DNA from 2 places in the Telluria sp. LT1R51-2 genome. Region 2 is predicted to be linked to the other one. Evidence: predicted binding sites of a transcription regulator. Region 2 holds the regulator's gene; the other holds the start of a gene.

Region 1 (5,234 bases), 2.7 Mb from region 2:
CCTGTTCGGCGCAGCGTTCTTTGCCGCCGTGCTGGTGGCCAACCGCATGGCCGCGCGCCTGCTGGGACAGGAAGAACTGGCGGCCCAGCGCGGCGCCGACCTGCGCATCCAGCAGGCGATCAATGAAATCGTGATTGCCGACGTGGGCGACGGCATCCTGGTGGTGGGCGCCGACGGCGCGGTGTTTACCGGTAACCCGGCCGCGCGCCGCATGCTCGGGCTGCAGGCCGATACGTCCGGCTTCCTGCTGCACGCGGCGCCAGCGTTCGAGCCGCTCGCCGAAGCCTTCGATGCCTGGCTCGCCGCGCCCGAGAACGATACCGCCTTCGTCACCGTCAAGCCGTACCGCGAGGGGGATGGCGCGGGCGACGTGCGTGGCCGGCGCGACCAGCCGGTGCACGTCAAGCTGCGCTTTGCCCGTGTCGCCGCGCCAGCCGATGCAGTGGGGGAGGCGGTGGGCGATGCCGTGGGCGAGGCAGGTGGGCGCAGCGTGATCTTCATGCAGGACGTGAGCGCCATCGAAAACCAGGCGCAGCAACTCAAGCTGGCCTCGATGGGGCGCCTGACCGCCAGCATCGCGCACGAGGTGCGCAACCCCTTGTCGGCCATCGGCCACGCGACGGCGCTGCTGGCCGAAGACCTGCACGGCCCCGCCGAAGTGCGGCTGCTGAAAATCGTCGGCGACAATGTGGCGCGCGTGAACCGCATGGTCGAAGATATCCTGCAGCTGTCGCGCAAGGCCCAGCCCAACGGCGAGCCGGTGCCGCTGGGCGCGTTTCTCGAACAGCTCAAAGCCGAGTTCTGCGAAATCCACGGCCTGGCCGGTGATATAGTCTATATCGGCGATCCGGGCGGCAGCGCGGTGCGCTTTGACCCGCTGCACCTGCACGAAGTCCTGCTCAATTTACTCAACAACGCGGTGCGCTACGCCAGCCGCCGGCCGGCCAGCATCCGTATCTTCCCGGCGCGCGATGCGGCCGGGCGGCGCGAGCTGCACGTGCAGGACGACGGCCCCGGCATCACGCCCGAAGTGCGCGACCACCTGTTCGAGCCGTTCTATACCACCTCGAGCAAGGGCACCGGCCTTGGACTCTACCTGGCGCGCGAACTGTGCCTCAACAACGATGCGAAACTCGATTATGAATACCGGTTCGACCCGTCCGCGCTGGGCCCGCGCAAAGCCAGCGGCCGCTTTGTCATCACCTTTGCTCTTGCCTGACGTGGCCGGGGAGCCGGCATGAGCGCGCCGCGCGTCCTGGTGCTCGACGACGAGGCCGACCTGCGCGAGCTGCTCGAGATCACGCTGCTCAAGATGGGCCTGGACGTCGACAGCGCCGCCACGCTGCGCGAGGCGCGCGCGCTGTTCGACGAGCGCGATTACGCGCTGGTGCTGACCGACATGCGTCTGCCGGACGGCCTGGGCCTCGAACTGGTGCGCGAAATCGGCGCCTCCGGCAAAGGCACGCCGGTGGCCGTGATCACCGCCTACGGCAGCGCCGAGAACGCGGTGGTGGCGCTGAAAGCCGGCGCATTCGACTACATTGCCAAGCCCGTGGCGCTGGACGCGCTGCGCGTGATGGTGCGCGCGGCGCTCAAGCAATCGGAAAGCGCCGCGCCCGGCGACGGCGCTGGATCCGACTCGCGCATGATCGGCAGCTCGCCGGCGATGGCGGCCTTGCGGGCCCAGATCGCCCGCCTGGCGCGCTCGATGGCGCCGATCTCGATCACGGGTGAATCCGGCAGCGGCAAGGAACTGGCCGCGCGCGAGATTCACGCGCAGAGTTCGCGCGCCGCCAAACCGTTCATCGCCGTGAACTGCGGCGCGATTCCCGAAACGCTGATGGAGGCCGAGTTCTTCGGCTACCGCAAGGGGGCGTTTACGGGCGCGTCCGATGAACGCGACGGCTTCTTCCAGGCAGCCAACGGCGGCACGCTGATGCTCGACGAGGTGGCCGACCTGCCGCTGGCGATGCAGGTCAAGCTGCTGCGCGCGATCCAGGAGCGGCGCGTGCGCAAGATCGGTGCAACGGTCGAGGAACCGGTCGACGTGCGCATCATCAGCGCGACGCACCAGGATCTGGCGCGCTGCGTCGAAACGGGCAAGTTCAGGCAAGACCTGTTCTACCGGCTGAACGTGATCGAGCTGGGGTTGCCGCCGCTGCGCGAGCGGCTGGACGACTTGCCGCCGCTGGTGGGCGGCATTCTGCAGCGCCTGGCCGGGGCAGGGCAGGCCACCCTCGGGGCCGGGGTGCTGGATGCGCTGCGGGCATATTCGTTCCCCGGCAATGTGCGCGAGCTGGAAAACGTGCTGGAGCGGGCGCTGGCGTTTGCCAACGATGGCGTGATCGAAGTGGGCGATTTATCGCTCAAGATGGCGCGGCCGATCGAACCGGCGCGGGCGGAACTGGCGCCGCCGGCGGTCACGCCGCCCGCTATCGTTGCACCGGTTGCACCGGTTGCACCGGCCGCACCGATTGCGCCGGTCGCGCCGACGGTATCGGCGCCGCCGGGCGTCGGCCCTGCCGAATTGCCGGGCAACCTGCCCGAATACCTGGAGCAGGTCGAACGCGACATCATCGGCCGCGCCCTGCAGCAAACCCAGTTCAACCGGACCCAGGCGGCCAGCCTGCTGGGCATCAGTGTGCGCCAGTTGCGCTACCAGATGCAGAAGCTGGACATCAGCGCGCCGGACGATTGACAGCCTGTCTGCAGCCGGGCGGCGGTCCCGCGCGCCCGGTTATTTCTCCACAGTTTTGTTGACGTTAGTGGTCGCTTACCGCGCGCTGCCCGTCCTGATGGCGACTCTCGAATGTCAAGGCTCGCACGCGATAAAACTGAAAATTTTGGGCATTTATTTGCTTGCCTGTACCGCAAATGAGGTACTACAATTAGTCTGATATCAACGCCCGGCACTAGATATAGTGGTAGAGACTAAAAAAGCACCAGGATTGCGGGCTGCGGCGAGTTGTTCATACGTTGTCCACAAGTTGCACACAAACTTATCCATCAATCGGTTAATTAAGCACTTGTCGACACGCATTATTTACTAGTTCTTACCCTGCTTCTCTGGTTTGCCACCACAGGCCACCGGCTGGCAGGGCATCGTTTTTTAATTTGTTGACGGACCGGGTTTGCGCAATACGGCAAGACGGTTGCCACGTAGACAACGGCGGTCCGACCGCTCCTGGAGGCGCAATGCAAACAGCACAGAATAGTTCCATCAATCAACACGTTACCCCAGGATCGACGCCTGCCGGCGCCACCGCGGCCGACATCGTCGCCCGCGGCGACTACCGCGTCATCCGCCGCAACGGTTCGGTCGTGGCGTTCGAGCCGCACAAGATCTCGGTCGCGATGACCAAGGCCTTTCTGGCAATCGCCGGCGGCCAGGGCGCCGTGTCGGCGCGCATCCGCGAGCTGGTCGAGCAGATGACCAACAACGTCGTCACCGCGCTGGTGCGTCGCCAGCCGAACGGCGGCACGTTCCACATCGAGGACGTGCAGGATCAGGTCGAGCTGTCGCTGATGCGTTCGGGCGAACACGATGTCGCGCGTGAATACGTGCTGTACCGCGCCAAGCGCATGGAAGAGCGTCGCGCCGCGAAAGAAGCCGCCGGTGGCGGTGGCGCCGTCGTCGCGCCGCAGATCCATGTTGTCGATGGCGGTGAGCGTCGCCTGCTGGACATCAACACCGTCATCGGTCTGATCGGCGCCGCCTGCGCCGGCCTCGAAAAGCACGTCGATGCCGACGCGATCCTGGCCGAGACCATGAAGAACCTGTACGACGGCGTGCCGGTCGAAGAACTGCACAAGTCGGCCATCCTGGCTGCGCGCGCGCTGATGGAAAAAGACCCGGCCTACAGCCAGGTCACCGCCCGCATCCTGCTGCACACGATCCGCAAGGAAGTCTTCGGCCGCGAAGTGGCGCAAGCCGGCGCCGCCGCCGAATACCTGACCTACTTCCCGCAATACATCGCCAAGGGCATCGCCAACGAGCTGCTCGACGAAGAACTGGGCAAGTACGACCTCGAGCGCCTGGCCAAGGCCATCGTCGCCGACCGCGACCTGCAGTTCGGCTACATCGGCCTGCAAACGCTGTACGACCGCTACTTCCTGCACGTGCGCGACGTGCGCATCGAAATGCCGCAGGCGTTCTACATGCGCGTCGCAATGGGCCTGGCCCTGCGTGAAGACGACCGCGAAGCGCGCGCCATCGAGTTCTACAGCCTGCTGTCATCGTTCGACTTCATGAGCTCGACGCCGACGCTGTTCAACTCGGGCACCCGTCGTTCACAGCTGTCGTCGTGCTACCTGACCACCGTCGGCGACGACCTGGAAGATATCTACGACGCCATCAAAGAGAATGCGCTGCTGTCGAAGTTCGCCGGCGGTCTGGGCAACGACTGGACGCCAGTGCGCGCACTGGGTTCGCGCATCAAGGGCACCAACGGCCGCTCGCAGGGCGTGGTGCCGTTCCTGAAAGTGGTCAACGACACGGCCGTCGCGGTCAACCAGGGCGGCAAGCGCAAGGGGGCGGTCTGCGCCTACCTGGAAACCTGGCACCTCGACATCGAAGAATTCCTCGACCTGCGCAAGAACACGGGCGACGATCGCCGCCGCACCCACGACATGAACACGGCGAACTGGATTCCCGACCTGTTCATGAAGCGCGTGATGGAAAAGTCGCACTGGACGCTGTTCTCGCCATCCGAGACGCCCGACCTGCACGACCTGACCGGCAAGGCCTTCGAACAAGCCTACCTGGCGTACGAAGCGAAGGCCGAGCGCGGCGAAATGGCCGTCTTCAAAAAGATCGAGTCGCTCGACCTGTGGCGCAAGATGCTGTCGATGCTGTTCGAAACCGGCCACCCATGGATCACGTTCAAGGACCCGTGCAACATCCGCTCGCCACAGCAGCACGTGGGCGTCGTGCACTCGTCGAACCTGTGCACCGAGATCACGCTGAACACCAGCGCCGATGAAATCGCCGTCTGCAACCTGGGCTCGGTCAATCTGCCGCAGCACATGAAGGGCGATGGCCTGGATCACGTCAAGCTGCAAAAGACGATCCGCACCGCGATGCGCATGCTCGACAACGTCATCGACATCAACTACTACGCGGTCGAAAAAGCGCGCAACTCGAACCTGCGTCACCGTCCGGTCGGCATGGGCGTGATGGGTCACCAGGATTGCCTGCACATGATGCGCATCCCGTTCTCGTCCGACAAGGCCGT
Region 2 (5,234 bases):
CGCCCTTGAAGCGCACATTGGAGAATTCCGTGCCGCCGGACAGGCCCGGGGCCAGATTGGTGGCGCGCACGCCGGTGCCGACGAGATCGGCGCGCAGATTGAGCGTGAACTGCTCCACGAAGGCCTTGGTGGCGCCGTACACATTGCCGCCTGGATAAGGGTAGTGGCCGGCAGTCGAGCCGATATTGATCACCAGCCCGCTGCCGCGCGCGACCATGTCGGGCAGCACGAGACGGGTCATCGTCACCAGGCCTTTGCAATTGGTGGCGATCATGGTGTCCCAGTCGTCCAGCGGCACTTCGTGCGCCGGCACCGTGTTGAGCGCCAGGCCGGCATTGTTGATCAGCACATCGATCTGTTTCCAGTCAGCCGGCAAACCGGCCAGTGCTGCCTCGATCGAGGTGCGGCTGATGACGTCCAGCGTTACCGGCAGGGCGGCGTCACCCAGCTCGGCGGCCAGATCGGCGATGCGATCGGTGCGGCGGGCTGCCAGGATCACGCGGTGGCCGTTCGAAACGAAGGTGCGCGCCATTTCGGCGCCGAAGCCGGCCGATGCGCCGGTAATGAGGACGATCATGATGAATCCTTGAAAAGGAAGGTGGGGAAGATAGAAGTAGGCAAATGCAGGCTGGCAAAATTGTAGCCGAAATGATCAGGCCGCCGTGGCGGGCAGGCGATTACGTCCCGGCTGGTCACCAGAACGGCGCTTTCCTTGCCCTTCAATGGGGAGTTCAGTACAATTTGCGGACTTTACGTCTCACGTAACTGGCGAAACACCGCACAAGCGCCACCGATTGGTGCGCAGCGCGGCAAAGGTGGGTACCCACCGGGGAACGTGAGACGCCATACGCCGTTCGCCTGGGCAGCCATCAACCGGTACGCGTTCGATCGCGGCTGCCCGCGCCCTTTGGCTCCCGCACCCGCACACAGCGCCGCTCGTTGCCTGGAATACTATCGATTGGAGTTTTACATGTTTGCTAAAGACCATACGCTGGCCAATGTCGATCCGGATCTGTGGAATGCCATTCAGAAAGAAAACGTCCGTCAGCAAGACCACATCGAGCTGATTGCGTCCGAAAACTACACCTCGCCGGCCGTGATGGAAGCGCAGGGCTCGCAACTGACCAACAAGTACGCCGAAGGCTATCCGGGCAAGCGCTACTACGGCGGCTGCGAATACGTCGACGTCGTCGAGCAGTTGGCGATCGACCGTCTGAAGCAATTGTTCGGCGCAGAAGCCGCCAACGTGCAGCCAAACTCGGGCTCGCAGGCGAATCAGGGCGTGTTCTTCGCCGTGCTGAAACCAGGCGACACGATCATGGGCATGTCGCTGGCAGAAGGCGGCCACCTGACCCACGGCATGCCGCTGAACATGTCGGGCAAGTGGTTCAACGTCGTCTCGTACGGCCTGACCGCTGACGAAGACATCGACTACGAAGCGCTCGAGCGCCAGGCGCACGAGCACAAACCGAAGATGATCATCGCCGGCGCGTCGGCGTTCTCGCTGAAGATCGACTTCGAGCGCATCGCCAAGGTCGCCAAGGCCGTCGGCGCCTACTTCATGGTCGATATGGCCCACTACGCCGGCCTGATCGCTGCAGGCGAGTACCCGAACCCGGTGCCGTTCGCCGACTTCGTCACCTCGACCACGCACAAGTCGCTGCGCGGCCCGCGCGGCGGCATCATCCTGATGAAGGCCGAGCACGAGAAGATCATCAACTCCGCGATCTTCCCGGGCATCCAGGGTGGTCCGCTGATGCACGTGATCGCCGGCAAGGCCGTCGCGTTCAAGGAAGCGCTGACGCCTGAGTTCAAGACTTACCAGCAGCAGGTCGTCAAGAACGCCAAGGCACTGGCCGACACGCTGACCGCGCGTGGCCTGCGCATCGTGTCGGGTCGCACCGAATCGCACGTGATGCTGGTCGACCTGCGCGCCAAGAACCTGACCGGCAAGGAAGCCGAAGCAATCCTGGGCCAGGCGCACATGACCTGCAACAAGAACGGCATCCCGAACGACCCGCAAAAGCCGTTCGTCACCTCGGGCATCCGCCTGGGCAGCCCGGCCTTCACGACGCGTGGCTTTGTCGAAGAAGACGCCGTCACCGTGGGCAACCTGATCGCCGACGTGCTGGACAACCCGCATGACGCCGCGACCATCGAGCGCGTCAAGGGCGAAGTCAAGAAACTGACCAGCAAGTATCCGGTTTACGCCGCCTGAGCTGGCTGACCCTGTCTATCCGGGCCGGTTCGCTGGCCCGGTAGTCTCCACGTAGTATTGCAGCCCCGGCGCCATGAAATGTCCCTTTTGCCAGCATGAAGATACACAAGTCCTCGATACCCGCGTATCGGAGGAGGGGGACGCCATCCGGCGCCGGCGCCGCTGCGGCAAGTGCGACAAGCGCTTTACCACCTATGAGCGCATCGAACTGTCGATGCCGATCATCGTCAAGAAGAACGGCAGCCGTACCGAGTTTGCTTCATCCAAGCTGCGCGGCAGCCTCATGCTGGCGCTGCGCAAGCGCCCGGTGGCCGCCCAAGCCATCGACAAGGCCGTTGCTTCCATCGAAGAAAAGCTCCTCACCAGCGGCCTGCGTGAAGTCGACACCGGCCATGTGGGCGAGCTCGTAATGCAAGAGCTCAAGGGCCTCGACAAGATCGCGTATATCCGCTTCGCATCGGTCTACAAGAATTTCGAAGACCTGGATTCGTTCCAGGCAGCGCTGGCCGAAGTCGGGCACCAGCGCAAGCTCGACAACTAATCCATCCCCGAGGTTCCCCGAACGGCGCGGCGTACGCTTGCGCCGCCGCACGGGCGTGTAAAACCGGCCTGATAACGTCGTAGCTCGTTATCGGGAGGCTTGCGTGCGTATCCATTCACACCGCGGTTTTACGCTGATCGAAGTGCTGGTGGCGCTGTTCGTGCTCGCCATCGGTGTCGTCGGTGCGGGCGCGGCGCAACTGGCGGCCGACCGTACGCGCCAGCAGGCGGCTTTGACGGCCGAAGCGGGGCAATTGGCGGGTTCGCTGGCGGCGCGTATTACAGCGAACGGGCCGGTGGCGCGCCTGCCCGATGCGGACAATCCCTATCTTTCACTCGACTACGACGCCGTCGCCGACGGCCCGCCTGCTGCCGCCCCCACATGCTTCGGCACCGCTGCATGCGATCCGCTGGCGCTGGCGGCGTTCGACCTCGATGAAACACGCCTGCTCGTGCACGGCCGCTTTCCCGGCGGGCGCATCGCCGTCTGCCGCGATGCGGCGCCATGGGATGCCGGCAGCCGCCGCTATCGGTGGGCGTGCAGCGGCGGTGCGCATGCGGCGGTGGCGATCAAGATCGGCTGGCACGGCAATGACGACGCGCCGGCGTTCGTGCTGATGGTGGCGCAATGAGGCATCCCCGTCGTGCGGGCGTGCGCCAGCCTGGTTTTACCATCGCCGAATTCATGGTGGCGATGGTGCTCGGCCTGGCCGTGCTGTTGGCAGCAGGTTCGCTGCTGATCGGCGCCACGCGGGCGCATGCAGCGCTGCTCGACGCGGCCGAGATGGACGACGCCGGACGCTACGCGCTGGACGCGCTGGCACGCGCCGTGCGCCTGGCCGGTCACGTCGATTGGGCGGCGCATCCGGCGCTTGACCCGGCAGCACCGGCTGCGGTTGCCGGACTGGATGCGGCCTCGCTGACCTACGCCGGCGCCGGCATCGATGCGCCGCTTCCGGCCACAGTCAACGGCAGCGACGTGCTGGCGCTGCGCTTTGCCGGCACCGGTGCACCACCGGATGGTGATGGCGGCACGCTCGATTGCGCCGGCTTTCCAGTCCATCGCGACCAGGAAGGCTGGAGCATCTTCTATGTCGCGCGCAATGCGCAGGGCGACGCCGAATTGCGCTGCAAATACCGGGGCGCCGGCAACTGGTCGTCCGATGCCGTGGCAGGGCGTGTCGACAGTTTCCAGGTGCTCTACGGGCTCGACACCGATGGCGATGGCGCGCCCAACCGGTACGTGAATGCCAGCGCAATCCGGGCGCTGGATGCGGCGCTGGTACTGGCCGGGTCGACGCCGGATGAGCGTGATGCCGATCTGCGTACCCGCAGCCACTGGAAGCGCGTGGCAAGCGTGCGTGTCGGCTTGCTGCTGCATGGGCCGCGTCAGGCTGCCGGCAGCGGGGCCAACCTCGTGCACTGGCTGTTCGGGCCAGGGTACGACGGTGCACTGGCCGCTGCCGATCCGGGTGTCCGGCTGGCGGCGGCCGATCTTGACGGTGACAGCGAGGCGCGCCTGCGCAAGGTATATGGCGCAGTGATTGCGTTGCCCGTCGCGCTGTCCGTTTTACCTTCGGCGGCGCCGCCCGCTGCGCCGCCCGCTGCGCCGCCTGCTGCACCGCCTGCTGCACCGCCCGCGTCACCGCCCGCGTCACCGCCCACTGGGCCGCGCGCTGCGCTACCCACCGCGCCGCCGTTGGCCGCGCCTTGAGCCGCGCATGCGCAATCGACACTCTCCCATGCCACGGCGCCAGGCTGGCATCGCGCTCATCACTGCGCTCGTACTGATGCTGGCGGTGCTGATGACGGGCATTGCTTCGGCGCGTGGTGCGCTGCAAAGCGCGCGCGGCGCAGCGTACGAACGCGATCGCGTGCTGGCCATGCAAATGGCAAAGGCCGCTTTAACCGATGCCGAGCACGATATCGACGGCGGCGCGGCGCCGGGCTCGGCGCGCGCCAATGCGATCCTGGGCGGCAGTGCGGATGCGTTCATCGGTGGCTGTCTCGGCGCCCGGCCGTACAGCGGCCTGTGCGCGCACGACGCCGACCCCAACCGGCAACTGGCCCGGCTCGCCGTCGATGCCGGGCCTGCCATCGCCTTCGGCACGTTCACCGGCGCCACGCTGCCGACGGGCGAGGGCGGCTTGCCGCTCGCGCTGCCGCGCTACCTGATCGAGCTGATGCCGGCCTCCGGCGAAGGGCAGCTGTACCGCATTGCTGCGCGCGGCGCTGGCAGCATGACCGGCGCCCGGGTCGCGCTGCAGGCCTATTTCCGCAAACCACCCGGTGGCGCGCGCGGGCAGCGCGTTGGCTGGCGCGAGATCGGCAACTGGTCCGCACTGGTTGCGGCCGCAGCCGAATGAGCCATTAGCGCAAAACAGACGCAAACAGACGCAAACAGACGCAAACAGGAGCAAAACGCATGACACGACATCGCAACGGTTTCACACTGATCGAACTGCTGGCCGTGCTG

What was found. Region 2 encodes NrdR, which represses ribonucleotide reductase genes. Its sites were predicted from a motif close to CACNANATNTNGTG; they were not measured.
Region 1: the regulator NrdR is predicted to act here: its motif matches at 2,911-2,924, upstream of AC56LH_RS16270 (ribonucleoside-diphosphate reductase subunit alpha).

Annotation. Positions count from the first base shown of each region.
Region 1 covers NZ_JCASIM010000001.1:3,698,444-3,703,677, reverse strand. The annotation lists gene AC56LH_RS16280 (sensor histidine kinase) at 1-1,219, shown strand, start outside; gene AC56LH_RS16275 (sigma-54-dependent transcriptional regulator) at 1,238-2,698, shown strand; gene AC56LH_RS16270 (ribonucleoside-diphosphate reductase subunit alpha) at 3,196-5,234, shown strand, end outside.
Region 2 covers NZ_JCASIM010000001.1:996,796-1,002,029, forward strand. The annotation lists gene AC56LH_RS04400 (SDR family NAD(P)-dependent oxidoreductase) at 1-577, opposite strand, end outside; ZMP/ZTP riboswitch at 752-871, shown strand; gene glyA (serine hydroxymethyltransferase) at 971-2,218, shown strand; gene nrdR (transcriptional regulator NrdR) at 2,292-2,759, shown strand; gene pilV (type IV pilus modification protein PilV) at 2,863-3,390, shown strand; gene AC56LH_RS04420 (PilW family protein) at 3,387-4,472, shown strand; gene AC56LH_RS04425 (pilus assembly PilX family protein) at 4,480-5,124, shown strand; gene AC56LH_RS04430 (type IV pilin protein) at 5,184-5,234, shown strand, end outside.